3 regions of the Paenibacillus sp. FSL R10-2788 genome follow, and region 3 is predicted to be linked to each of the others. Evidence: predicted binding sites of a transcription regulator. Region 3 holds the regulator's gene; each other region holds the start of a gene.
What was found. The regulator Rex, encoded in region 3, represses fermentation and respiration genes when NADH is low (regulators of the CRP and FNR family bind a similar motif). The targets are predictions, from matches to a motif close to TTGTGAAATATTTCACAA.
Positions count from the first base shown of each region.

Region 1: NSQ50_RS03440 (flavocytochrome c) is a predicted target of Rex. The motif match lies at 2,286-2,303, and genes of this name have one in related genera.
Region 2: nirB (nitrite reductase large subunit NirB) is a predicted target of Rex. The motif match lies at 2,091-2,108, and genes of this name have one in related genera.

Region 1 is NZ_JBBOQA010000001.1:779,745-784,548, reverse strand. Features, by position in the region: gene NSQ50_RS03450 (response regulator transcription factor) at 1-571, opposite strand, end outside; gene NSQ50_RS03445 (histidine kinase) at 546-2,132, opposite strand; gene NSQ50_RS03440 (flavocytochrome c) at 2,405-4,195, shown strand; gene NSQ50_RS03435 (hypothetical protein) at 4,686-4,804, opposite strand, start outside.
Region 2 is NZ_JBBOQA010000001.1:4,895,135-4,899,938, forward strand. Features, by position in the region: gene nirB (nitrite reductase large subunit NirB) at 1-1,973, opposite strand, end outside; gene NSQ50_RS21845 (hypothetical protein) at 2,205-2,915, opposite strand; gene ric (iron-sulfur cluster repair di-iron protein) at 3,066-3,761, opposite strand; gene NSQ50_RS21855 (hypothetical protein) at 4,059-4,784, opposite strand.
Region 3 is NZ_JBBOQA010000001.1:4,583,788-4,588,591, forward strand. Features, by position in the region: gene NSQ50_RS20360 (cell wall elongation regulator TseB-like domain-containing protein) at 1-48, opposite strand, end outside; gene NSQ50_RS20365 (amidohydrolase) at 220-1,521, opposite strand; gene NSQ50_RS20370 (redox-sensing transcriptional repressor Rex) at 1,508-2,161, opposite strand; gene dinG (ATP-dependent DNA helicase DinG) at 2,292-4,804, opposite strand, start outside.

The DNA.
Region 1 (4,804 bases), 3.8 Mb from region 3:
GCTTCATACGCTTACTAAGATAGGTTTGGTTGATATGAAATAGTGCTGCTACTCGAGTAATAGACAGCTCCGGATCCTGATAATGACTGTCAATATACTCGGTCACTTTTTGGATAAGCACTGTTCCATCCCCTGTATACCCGGGAAGCTCCCGCTCCTTATCCACCCTGTCTTCATGTGAATGCAAAGGATATTTTACCTGAAGATGCTCATCGATCCGATGAAGCAGCTTGTTCAGATCACTCTTCGGCACAGGTTTCAATACATAATCGAATGCTTGCAGTTGCACGGCTTGACGCGCATATTCAAAGTTATCGTACCCGCTGATGATGACAACCAGAACCGACGGGCAGCGTTCGCGCAATATGTTCATCAGATCGAGCCCATTCATATTCGGCATGTTGATGTCCACAAGACATACATGTGGTGGGGCTTCCTCCACCATATTCAATGCTTCGTTTGCACTTTTCGCTTCTCCTGCAACTTCAAAAAGATACGGACTCTCCTCAATATATTGTCGCAAGCCTTTGCGAATGATCGTTTCATCATCGACGATGACAATCTTCCACATCTTCATTCCACTCCCCGTCCAAAGGTATTCGAATGACCATAACGGTAATGCCATCTTCGCTCTTCACTGCAAGGCCATATGGCACTCCGTAAGCTAGTCGAATGCGATGGTTTACACTGTATAGCCCAAAGCCTGTGGCAGAACGATCATATGTATCATCAAGAAGGGCTTGATTTATCTGCTCAAGCTTCTCTTCCGGAATCATAACCCCATTATTTTCAACCTTAATGACCAAATAATCGGCCTGTTTATATGCTGTAATCGAAATTTTGCACTTTTGATCCCCAAGTGGCTTAATCCCGTGATAAATCGCATTTTCCACCAAAGGCTGCAGTATGAAGCGAACGACTTGGCACTGAGCAAGCTTTTCATCATATCGAAGCTCGTAGTCCAGAATCTCCTCATATCGCACACCTTGAATATGAAGATAACTCTCGACATGGTACAACTCCTGATCAAGCAGAATGTATGGACTGCCTGTGCCAAGCCCTAATCGGAAATACGCGCTAAGCGCTTCCACCATCTCCACCACATTGTCTGCTCCATGTTCCGTTGCCATCCACTGGATCGTATCCAATGTGTTGTATAAAAAGTGCGGCTTGATCTGCTCATGAATCAGTCTGAGTTCCATCTCCTTTCGGTCCTGCTCCACAGCGTATAATTGAACAAGCATGTCATTGAAGCTTCGTCCAAGATCGCCGATCTCATCCGAGCGCGTAACATCTGCTCGTATGGTTTGGTTGCCGTTCTGCACATTTTCCATTACCTGGCGAAGCGACTGAATTGGACGAATAATGGAAGAAGCAAGCAGCATCAGAAAGACGATAAACGCACTACCGATAAGAACGCCTACCAGCAATGCAGTCCGCTGGGTTTTGATCACCGCTAACGATAGACTTGAATTCGGTACTTCGAGTACTAACTTCCAGCCTTCCACATTTTGAATTGGAGCCTCAAATACACTCATGTTCTTCTTATCTGCTGTATCCTCCGCTCCATCTTCTTCACCCAGCTCTCTGCAATCGACGATAAGCTGGCCTGACTGGTCATATAGCATTACATCTTGAGCAATCTCCTTCATCTTCTTAACGGAGACGGCTGCGGCAATATAAGCTACCTCATCATTCACCGATGGATTAACACGATAAAGAATGACGACGATTTCGGCTGCATTCGCTTTGGATACGATCGGATTGCTCACCACATAATTGGAATCTGAATTCAGCAGTTTTCGATAGTAGGGTCGGTTTAGTATCGAAAAAGGCTTGTCCCTTGCTGACCAGGAATTTCCGTGAATATCCACCACACGTATGGATTCGTACTCTACTTGCTTCTTCGCCTCGAACTTATCGAACTCTTGCAGCAATTCATCTCGTGTCCACTGATGGTCCGAAGCTAGAGAAGCAAGCATGTCTATCTCTCCAATGCGCTGATTAAACCAATAATCAATCTGGTCGCTGCGTGCAGTAACCACTTGCTGCGTTAAGTTCTTATTCAAAGGGACAACCGTATGGTTCATCTCCAAATATATTGTTACAAGCAATGCAACGAACAGCAGCAAGAAGCAGCCTCCTGCGATTAACGTGATTTTTAAGTGAATTGATTTCATTGTAATCATAGCCCTTCACAATATCCGTCTCTTACATGCCCGAAAAAGACAAAAAAACACTAATCTGTGCAAATACATAATGCTGTACTAAATCTATAATAGGTCTTGTGCATATTTTCACATGAAATAACATTCATGTCTAGGCTAGAGATAAAGGATTTGCCTAGCAAATCTTCCTCTCCCTAGTGTATGTAACCAATTCACAACAGAATGAAGGAGATATTATGCGAACTCACACGAAAAAGCTGTTATCTATTCTACTAGTCCTCAGTCTTATGTTCACGCTTGCTGCCTGCGGCGGTAAAGATGCAGAACCCGCTGCAGATGCAAACGGAGTTCAAGTCTTTGAAGGAGTTGGGCAAGGTAAACATGGCGATATTAAAGTACAAGTCTCCTTATTAGATAACAAGATCACTGACATTAAAGTGACAGAGCATAAGGAAAATGAAGTACTTGCAGAACCTGTTTATACGCAGCTCAAGCAAGATGTCATGGCAACTAACAGCGCAAAAGTTGATGCCATTAGCGGATCTACAGTTACAAGCAAAGGATATCTCGAAGCCATTCAAGATGCAATTACGAAGTCTGGACTTACCCTTGTCGCTGGCGCTGCAGTCAGTGGAAGCAAAGACAAAGAAGAAGTCGAGCAAACCTATGATGTTGTCGTCATCGGTGCCGGGGGTGCTGGCTTTAGTGCGGCTATCGAAGCGAAGAGCGCTGGAGCTAATGTAGTTCTGCTCGAGAAAATGCCAGCTGTTGGCGGCAACACATTGATTTCCGGTGGTGAGATGAATGCGCCGGACAACTGGGTTGAACGTGCTCTTGGCATCACTGATGACACGGCTGACTTGTTCTATGATGATACGATGAAAGGCGGAGACAACCTCGGGGATCCAAAGATGGTTCGTATTCTTGCCGACAATGCTCTAGCATCTGCCGAATGGCTGCGCGATGATATCAAGGTAGAGTTCTTACCTGATCATCTGTTCCAATTTGGAGGCCATTCCAGAAAACGTGCGTTGATTCCTGTAGGTCATACAGGTGTTGAATTGATTACTAAGTTAAAAGCCAAAACAGACGCTGATCAAATCACGATCAAAACGAATATGAAAGCCGAAACCTTGCTGAAGGACGAAAGCGGCAAAATAACAGGTGTAACTGCGACTTCGGGTACTGGCGACAAGATCACATTCCATGCGAACAAAGGCGTCATCATCGCTACCGGTGGTTTTGGATCCAATGTAGAGATGCGTAAAAAGTATAACCCTAAAATGGATGAAAAATATATGTCTACCGATACACCAGGATCTACAGGTGACGGTATCGTTATGGCAGAAACGATTGGCGCCAAACTGACAAACATGGAGAGTATTCAAACGTATCCAATCTGTAATCCTGAGACAGGTGTTATTTCCCTGGTTGCAGATTCCCGCTTCGATGGTGCGATCCTGATTAACCAAGAAGGCAAGCGCTTCGTTGAGGAATTAGAACGTCGAGACGTTATTTCTAAAGCAATTCTTGCCCAAACGGGCGGATATACGTATCAATTATGGAACCAAGGTATTGAGGATATCGGTAAAACGATAGAAGTTCATCAAGACGAATACGATCAACTCGTTAAACAAGGCTTGCTCTTTAAAGCCGATACGATTGAGGAGGCAGCTGATTTCTTCAAAATCGACGTGAACACTTTGAAAGAAACGATTAATAAAGTAAATGATTATGCGAAAACAGGTAATGACCTTGATTTCAAACATCGCGGTGGATTGAAATCTCTTGAAAAAGGCCCTTACTACATCGAAAAAGCTGTACCCTCCGTTCACCATACAATGGGCGGCTTGGTGATCGACGAGAAGACTCGCGTATTGAATGAAAAAGGCGAAGTCATCCCTGGGTTGTTCGCTGCAGGTGAAGTAACAGGGGTCATTCATGGTGCAAACCGTCTTGGCGGTAATGCCATCGCTGATATCTTCACATTCGGCCGGATTGCAGGCAAACAAGTTGTAGCAGAGTAATCTTATTTTTTGTGTAACTGCTCTATTAATAAGGTAGACTTAAAAACGTGCAAGATAACTTGTAGAGTGCCGGTTGACTGCTAACTTTCAAGCTGCCCTCTATGACATAGCAAACCGCCCTGTTAGCAACATTGCGAACAGGGCGGTTTTTTATGGTGGAGTCTAGGGTGCTCGTCTAACTCGCTGCTCTTTTATCGTTCTCCGTTAGTGGAATTAAAATCGCCCAATTATTTAGGGTCTAATTGGCAAGGGTTCCTCACCAACAACGCCACCGACTCCACATGCACCGTATGCGGGATTATATCCCGCTACGGTGCTTCATGCTAAGACCCGCAACCCCTTGCAGTTACTGCATTCTTCGAATCGGTGTTTAGGCTATCCACAGCAGCGATATGTAGCTTTATGCTGAATTTCGTCCCCAATTTGTCCCCAGTAATAACAGTATTATGAAAGCCATTGTCCCTTAGGAAAAAAATTCTATTTCTTATATTTACCCTAAAAACACAGGTAGACTTTCTAACTTAGTTTCAGAAAAAAGTTCACTCTCAAATGTAATATTTATTTTTTTACTTGATTGTAAGAACTCACTTTCTCTCTCTTTGCTTAAAC
Region 2 (4,804 bases), 310 kb from region 3:
ATGAGCGCGCCCATTCCCAGCGAATCCTGTGTACCGAAACGGCAGAACTGTGAACCCACACAAGTCTTAACCGTACGTAGCGATTTGGCATAACCATAACCTGATGGCATATCGAGCTCTTCCCATACCTTCGGCAGATCCTCTTTTTTCACCCCGATTAGATCCAGGCGTTGCCCACCAGTCACCTTCACAACTTTTACATCATATTTAAGGGAGACATCAGCGATTTTCTTCAAATCCTCTGGTGTCGTTACCCCGCCGTACATGCGTGGAATAACGGTATAGGTTCCGTCTTTCTGAATATTGGCTCCCATACGTTCATTAACAAAACGTGATTCCTTCTCATCTTGATGTGTATCCGGATTTAGCATCCCCAGATAATAGTTAATCGCCGGACGGCATTTAGAGCAGCCTTCCTCTTGTTTCCAACCCAGTACATGCATAACCTCTTTAGTAGTACTAAGACCTTTAGCTGTAATCTCAGCAACAATCTCATCCCGGCTAAGCGTTGTACAGCTACAGATACCTTGCTTGGCAGACTGCTCAAAACTATCACCCAGGACAAATTGTAAAATTTGTTCTACAACCGGTTTACAACCTCCGCAAGAACGCGTCGCTCCTGTACATGCTTTGATCTCGTCCACAGTAGTAAAACCATTTTCTATGACCGCATCCACAATCGCTTTTTTCGTAACCCCATTACAGCCACAAACGATTTCTTCGTCCGCCATAGCTTCTACAGATGTGCTCTTTTTGGCTCCGCTTCCGCAGCAGCCCGTACCCATGACCTCTGTATAAATCTCATCAGTCATTACAGCACCTTGTTTTACTAACTTTTGCAGGTTAGCCGATTCCGTCACATCCCCGAACAGGACTGCACCAACAATGACATTGTCTTTGAGCAGAATTTTCTTATAGGTTCGCTTCCATTCATCTTTGCTTGAGATTACAGTGTGCTCAGGGGAATCCATAAACTCACCTGCAGAAAATACATCCACACCGGAAATTTTTAATTTGGTGGAGACAACAGAACCTTCATATGGATTTGTATCGCTTCCGCAGAGATGTTTAGCTAGAACCATACCCTGCTCGAAGAGCGGCGCTACTAATCCGTAACAAACTCCGCGATGTTCGGCACATTCGCCAATGGAATATACATTCTGCATAGAGGTCTGCAAATAATCGTCCACTACAATTCCACGATTAACAGCAATTCCGCTTTCTTTTGCCACAGTTATATTCGGTTTGATGCCTACAGCCATAACTACAAAATCAGCTGCAAGTGTAGTGCCATCACTAAATTGTAAACCACTTACTCTCTGTTCCCCTGTCAATTCTACTGTTTGTTTGCCCATGGCAAATTTCACGCCTTGACGCTCTAGCTCAGCTTGCAACATAGAGGAGGCATTACGATCAAGCTGGCGCTCCATTAGATCTTCCATCAGATGCACTACAGTAACGTCCATGCCAAGGTTCACAAGACCCTTTGCCGCTTCCAATCCAAGTAAGCCCCCGCCGATTACCGCCGCTTTGTTGTATTGTTTAGCCGCAGCTAGCATCGCATCACAATCTGCAATATCCCGGAAACCCACTACTCCTTCCTTATCACAACCAGGTACAGGTAAAATAAATGAATTCGAACCCGTTGCAATAATCACTTTATCGTAAGAAACAGCCATACCGTTATCCGCAATTACTTGCTTGGAATGCTCGTCAATTCGCGTAACTGTTGTTCCTGTATGCAAAGTAATGTTGTTATCTTCATACCAGTTCCAGTCGTTTAGGATGATATCGTTGATGGTTTTGCTGCCTTCGAGAACATAGGACAACATGATCCGATTATAATTGGGGTGAGGTTCGCTTCCAAAGACCGTAATGTCATAAGCTCCACCTAGCTTCAATATTTGCTCTAGCGTACCTATGCCTGCCATACCGTTGCCGACTAATACTAATTTTTCTCTCTTCGCTGCCATAGTTAGGTGCCTCCTCAGTCTTATCCGTTCTTGTTGAACTTTGCTTCAACTTATCTTCTACATAATGAAATTATACATTTCAAAATTTAAGAGAGATTGTGATTACAGTCACATTAAATGTGAATGTTTTCACATAAAAAATAAGACAACTTTGTTAGGTTCTAAATTCTAATAAAAAAAGCCAGATCACAGGTTCTGAATAACCGTAGATCTGGCATTTATGTACTTTTTTTAACGTATAGCCAATAAAATCTCCAATTCATCCTGCACTCTAAGCTTCATGTCCATTCCATTCTCAAGCAGCTGCTTCCCATTCACCTTCATCTTCCAAACTTCATTGCTAAGAGGAGTATAATCACCAATGGATAACACCTTTTTGTTGTCTTCGGTCAACTGCACCACACTGCTGTTCTTCAACAAACCTCTCACTGTTAAATCTTCAGTAAATCCCATAACATATGAATGATTCAAATTCACTTGCTCACTTCCGCCATTCACGGTCAACAACACAATTTGAAGGGGTTCCTCTTGTTCCTTAGACATCGCCGTAATTACTAATTTTGATTCATGCCCGACGGTTCGACCCCAATCCTCAGATCCAATGGTCTCCCCATCCATTTGCAGCTCCCAATTCATTCCTGGACTGAGTGAAATATTATTTACCGTTAGAATGCTTGTGTTATCCTCAGAAAAGGTGGCCTTCCCACTACCTTTCAGTAGGTCAAAGATCGTTATCCCTTTTCTGTAGCTCTCGCTAAGCTGCTTGTCCAAAGGGTTGGTCAGCAAGTCATTTCCCGCAACGATAAGCGAAAGCGTAGGCCCGTCTGATCCTGCTAAGCCATTATTCCCTTCATTATTAACGTCAGCAAGAGTCGAACATCCACCTATTATGAATACGATGACTAATCCTAGTAACAACCTCCACATATATTTCGTGGGCATAGTGACACCGCCTTGTCCCGCCTAATGACCACACAGCGTCTCAGGCTTGTAGTAAGTTATGCATACTGTCTATTTAAGAATAACGTAAATAAGCTTTGTTCTCAAATATAAAAAAAGTCCCCTAAGGGACTCTTTGAAAACTCATTTTTTCTACTGGAATCTAGGGAACAATATATTATTCTCCAGATGAACATGTTCAAAAGTCATGCTCTCCAGCTCCTCTAGCCGGGCATAAGTCAAACGATAGGTTGTACAAGCATGAGCCGGTGGGGTGAAATCATCTGTTATTTTGCGTATTTGTCTCAATATATCGCCTGCTGTGTCATGTTCACTCTCAAGTTCAAATAATGCCTCGCGAAGTGTGGTCAGCCCTTCTTCACTTGGATTGGCATCATACGCTAATAATTTTGGAAACTCATCTTCCTCTTCTTTAGCTGTATGCTGAAGCAGATCTTCCTTGAGTGCATTAAACAAACTATATAACTCTTCTAAATGAGGTGAATCTCCGCCATGAACCCGGTATACCTTAGTTACATTTTGGCTAATCAGGGGCAGTTCTTCCCGCAGGTAATGGTGATGTTTACTCACAATATGGTCGATTAACTCTGCAGAAGGTGCTGTGTTCCATGCGAGTTCTTCTTGTGGTACCGGATATTCCTCGAACAGCTTGTTGAGATCACTAATGATCATCTCTTGATCTAGTCCACGCTCTACAGCTGCTTCAGCAAGAGGTTTGGCGCCTCCACAGCAGAAATCAATCCGTTTAGACTTGAAATAATCCGCAGCTTTTGGGAATTGCAGCACAATATCTTTTACCAGGGCATCTGGAGTAAATCCAGGTTGCACCGATTGCTTATGCTGTAAATCCGAAATTCTATCATTAGGTTGTTTAGTTTCCATAATAGTTCCTCCTCGGGATATGTGATCAGGTTCTGAAAAAATCTTTTCTACCTGTTCACCTTAACCCTGAAAGGAGTTTTGACTTGTGATTGTACTCACGAAAATTGTATCTCTTTGTTGAACGAAAAAGGTCAATCATGGAGATAAATCCCCACAATCGACCTGTCTTTTGTTAACCACACGGGCATCAGTAATGTTATTTGTCTTACATTTATCTATTCGGTCACACCAAATCTGTATCTTTTATTGAACATAAGCCTGCATATACGTTCGTTTACCCTTTGCGTCCTTTAAATAAGGTCCTAAACCAGCAAAGCGTGAGTGATCCATATAAACACCGGTCATCCATCTGCCTTCTGTCAGGCCACCATTCCATTTGAGGACAAGGTCAGGGGCGGATATCCATTCCTGATAAATCTGTATATTCTGATCTTTGTACTCTTTACAAGGCTTAGACTGCTCCAGTAGACGTAGATCGTTAAGATAAGTTGGCACGAAATAAGAGGATATCGTATGCAAATCATCTTCATCAAAAAAGGGCTCATCCCCTAAAAAGGGTTTAAATAATACGGTATTCTCGTACATGGACCAAATTAAGGCTTGTAGCACCATGCTCTGGCGAATGCCATTATGAAACTTATATTGTCGTTGATTACCTGCCATATTCACTTCTTGAAGAGGTTCCGTCGACTCCAGGCAATGCCGTTCACAACCGATACATTTCCAGCCAGAAGGACTTTGAATCCATTTTTGAAAAATAGTTCCGCTATCATTGTTGCCTTTGTAGAGTGAAGAGATAATGCTGTAAGGCACACCAATCCACGCATCCCATAAGGAATCTGGAAGATGGCTATGCAGCATGAACAACGTCTTGTCATAGATGAGCTGTACTTTGATCGAAGCGTTCTCCAGCTCAGCAACATCCTTTTTTCCATACGTTATTTCCCGGGAAAACAGGGTGGTCTTCATCTCCCTCGCCTCCTAATAGT
Region 3 (4,804 bases):
CAGAATCAGAACTGACCCCAGGAGGATCCATTTTTTCCTTTTCTTCAAGGTACAGCTCCCTTTCTAGTAATATATCTTTTTTGATTATATAACACACCCGCGTGTTTATCCAAAATTTCATAATTTTCTAGCTTTCCCAGCCTTAAAATGTACAAAAGGCCGCAACTTTTGCTAAAAGCAAAAAGTCGCAGCCTATTATTTATTCGTTATTCTCCAGACTTAACGCTTCAATAAACCTTCGAAGGCTTCTTGCGCTTTACGCCGGATAGCTTCCTCATCCAGGGTTAAGCATTGTCCATGCTTGATGACCTGTTTACCATTCACCCACACATGCTCAACATCCTTAGCGCTAGCAGAGTAAACTGCATGAGACAACAGATCTGTGTGTGGCAGCAAATGCGGCTGATCTATATCAATTGCAATGAAATCAGCTTTCATCCCAACAGCAAGTCTACCTACATTATTTAAAAAGATGGACTGGGCGCCATATTCTGTAGCCATACGTAGAGCTTCTGGAGCTGGAACAGCCGTTGGATCACCGCTGACACCCTTATGAATGAGAGCTGCAAGCCGCATCTCTTCAAACATATCCAAGTTATTGTTGCTTGCCGCGCCATCCGTGCCAAGAGACACCTTCACACCAGCTTTTAGAAGATCAGTAACCCGAGCCACTCCGCTAGCCAGCTTCAAATTACTGCCCGGATTATGAGAGACACCCACATTATGGCGAGCCAAGATCTCAATCTCTTCATCATTTAAATGAACACCATGTGCAACTATCGAGGGACGTGTGAACATTCCAAGCTTCTCTAAGTGAGCTACAGGACGCAACCCGTAATCCGCCACATTTTGTTCCACTTCACGTTTCGTTTCGGACATATGCGTATGCATCGGTAAATCCAGATCATGCGCTGCCTGCACGAACTTAACCAGGAAGTCCGGAGGGCAAGTATAAGGGGCGTGCGGCGAGATCATAGTAGTAATTCTACCGTCAGCCTTTCCATGCCAGTTACGGGCAAAAGAAATCGCTTCCGCAAGCTTGTGATTCTGTACATCCTCTGGACATAACCCAATCACACCACGCATCAATACGGAACGGATACCTGATAACTCAGCTACCTCAGCTACTCGGTCCATATGATCATACATATCGAGGAAGGTCGTAGTTCCACCCTTCAGCATTTCCAATACAGATAAGGAGGTTCCCCAGTATACATCATCACCGGTGAACTTTTCCTCCATCGGCCACATCTTCTCCTGAAGCCACACTTGTAGCGCTAAATCATCTCCATATCCACGCAGCAAAGACATCGCCGCATGACCATGTGTGTTTACAAGTCCAGGCATGAACAGCAGACGGCTGCCATCAACCACTTGCACTCCAGCTTCCATCTGAGGCTCTTCTTTTCCTATGTAAGTGATTAAATCATCTTCAATAGTCATATATCCACTCAGAACCGGCTCATCCGTTCCCGGAGTCAGAAAATACCCGCCCTTAATTATCGTTTTATTGTTGTTCATGTTCGCTTTCTTCCTTTCCATCCCGCAAGTAATACGCAAGACTTTGCAGATCAGTTGTAAAATCAGCTGCATGCACCCGGATATTCGGTGGTGTCTTCAGAATCACAGGGGCAAAGTTCAAAATTGCTTCAATCCCAGAAGAAATGAGAATATCTGCTACATTTTGAGCTTCTGAATCAGGTACGGTAATAATGGCAATGCGAATACCTTGCTCACGAATCGTGCTGCCTAGTTCATCCATTGGTTGCACAGTAAGGGAGTTGATCTTACGTCCAACCTTAGGAGCGTACGAATCAAATATAGCGGTGATTTTCATAGTATCTTTGAGATATGCATTGTAATTAGACAAGGCATGTCCGAGATTACCTGCTCCAACTAAAGCTACATTAAGCTGTTGATCCAGCTTCAGGATATGACGGATTTTCTCAATAAGATACGTTACATCATAGCCGATACCTTTTCTGCCGAAGTCACCAAAATACGCTAAATCCTTACGAATCTGTGCGGGATTAAGATCAAGCTTTTGTCCAAGTTCCTGAGAGGAAACTGTTAATATTTCGCGATTCTGGAGATCATTCAAAAAACGCAAATACACAGGTAGTCTGCGAACAACGGCTTCTGATATTTTATCCGATTTCATATTTTTCCTCCTAAAAATAGTAATGTTCTTGTGAAAATCCATATTCAAACGTATACCTCTCCTTATTAAGGGCGGTACTGTAACTTACCGCCCTTAAGGATAAGGAGGAGCTAAACTGAAGACGAGCATTTTAAGAAGCGCCGCCATCCTCTAGCCATTCCGCTATGCGGGGGACCATTTGATCAGTCAGCATATGCTCCATTTTGGGACCAGGCAATGAATAAAGGAAATACTTCCCGTAATGAGATTCAATAACCCTTGTATCATAAACAATAACTATTCCGCGATCCTGCGCCGTGCGAACCAGTCTTCCGAATCCCTGCTTAAAGCGAATAACCGCTTGAGGAACAGACAATTTCATGAACGGATTCTTCTTCTGAGCCTGCAATAACTCCGACTTCGCTTCCGCCAACGGGTGATTCGGCGGTTGAAACGGAAGTCTCACGATGGCCAGGCAAGTCAGTGCTTCACCTGGAATATCTACACCTTCCCAGAAGCTGCTCGTCCCCAGCAGAACGGATGCTGCACTGTCCTGAAAGCGGCGGATCAGCTTGCTCCGGCTGCCACCTTCCACGCCTTGACCAAGCACCGTAATCTCTTGTGAGGCCAAAGCCTCTTTAAGCGGATCATATACCTGACGCAGCATTTTATAAGAAGTAAACAGAACCAGCATCCGCCCACGTGTTGTTTTGGCAGCTTCTGCTAACGACTGTACGAGTGTATCGACAAATCGAGCATCGCCCACACTGCCCTTCACACTAGGAAAATCACGCGGTATAACTAGAAGCGCCTGCTCGCGATACTTAAAGGGAGAAGGAAGGAGTGAGGTCATTAGACGTCCCTCTTCCGCAGCTTCGTTAAGTCCGAGATTATCAATCATAAACTGAAAAGATTTATCTACAGACAGCGTCGCCGAGGTAAGCACGATGCTTTTTTTCTTATCGAAGAACAACTCTTTAAGCTGGCTGCTAACATCCACAGGGACGGCATACATCTGCAGTGATTTGCTGCGGTAATTTCCATTTGCCTCCAGCCAATATACTACATTATCGTCATTCAGCCCCATAAAGAATCTTACTTGCTCACGTATGGAAGCCAAATCCTTAAATAAACCGCTAATATCAGTAACAAGACTGTCTGCTGAGGATTGGCTTTCCTGGTCACGCATCTCATTAAGCATTTTATCACCCTTACGGATGATGTCGCTTAACGTCAGATTCATAGTGTTCTCAAGCGCAACTAATTCATCCCAATCCTTCGGCTTACGGGCGGGAAGCAAACGCATAACCAGTTGTCCCGCTTCCCCTGCTGCTGCATCACTGCGTTCCGGCAAAAGGCTGAACAGCTTGTCGCTGAGTGCATCCCAGGTTTCTTTGACAGTAAGCAGATCCGGGTAGATCCGATCGATGACTCCGCTCCATTCTGAAGCCTCTTCACTGCCTGACGACTGTAAGATCTGGCGCAGAGCAGGAAGCTGTCCGTTTCGGCTATCTTTATACAGTCGCGATAACGTGTGTGCCACAGTGAAATGCTTCATATGCATGCCAAGATGTTTACCAGCCACATCTTCTAAATGATGTGCTTCATCAATTACAAGATGCTCGTAAGCTGGAAGCAGCTGGTGCCCAGCTTTAACATCTGCGAATAGCTTGGAGTGGTTCGTAATGACCACGTCAGCAATCCCAGCTTCATGCTTGGCCCTATGATAATAGCATTTGCGGAACCAAGGACAGGAACGTCCCAGACAGGAATCGGTATCGCTTGCCACCGTCTCCCAGAAATCACCGCCCCGGCCGCTTAAATTCAGCTCTTCATCATCCCCTGATTCACTTTGAGTGAGCCATACGATCATCTGAGCTGCAGTAAGCGCATCTTCCCTTGGGCTTATAAAGTCCTTTTTATTAATTTTATGCTCAAACTTACGCAGACACAAATAATGTCCTCTTCCCTTAAAAATAGCAGCTTTAAACGGAAAAGGAACTACCTGCGTTAACAAAGGGATATCCCGCTCGCGCAATTGGTCCTGCAGATTAATGGTATGAGTGCTGACCATGACTTTTTCATTGGTGCGAACGCTTTGATAAATGGCAGGCAACAAATAACCGAGCGATTTACCGGTTCCTGTGCCCGCTTCGATCAGTAGGTGTTTGTCTTCGGCAAGTGCCGTCATCACCTCATTGATCATAATATCCTGAGCTTCCCGGCTTTCATACTGCGGTAATGTGTCTTTAAGTCGTTTGGTTACTTCGTCCATATAATCAGTAAAAGATAAATTCGCTAGCGGATTCTCTACATGCTCATCTCTAGGTGGCGCTAACTCCGTCCAGTCTCCTACTGCAAGCGCTAATTGACGATAGAAAGTCAGATCACCTTCGGGCTGTAGCGTCTCCGCTTCCCGCTCTCGCAGCAGACCATCAAAGTACCAGCCCAGATCACTATCCTCTTCGGTAAACAGCTCACAGAGTCTCTGGATCGTAAGCAGCGGCAGCTCGTAGAGCTCCTCCAGACATTTCAACAGCACTAAAGCAGTCGCAAGTGCATCACTATCTGCCTGATGCGGACGATCATGTGTCACTCCAAAATGAGCACTGACAGAGCCTAGCTGATAAGATGTGAGCGAAGGAAAGCAAATTTTCAGAAAAT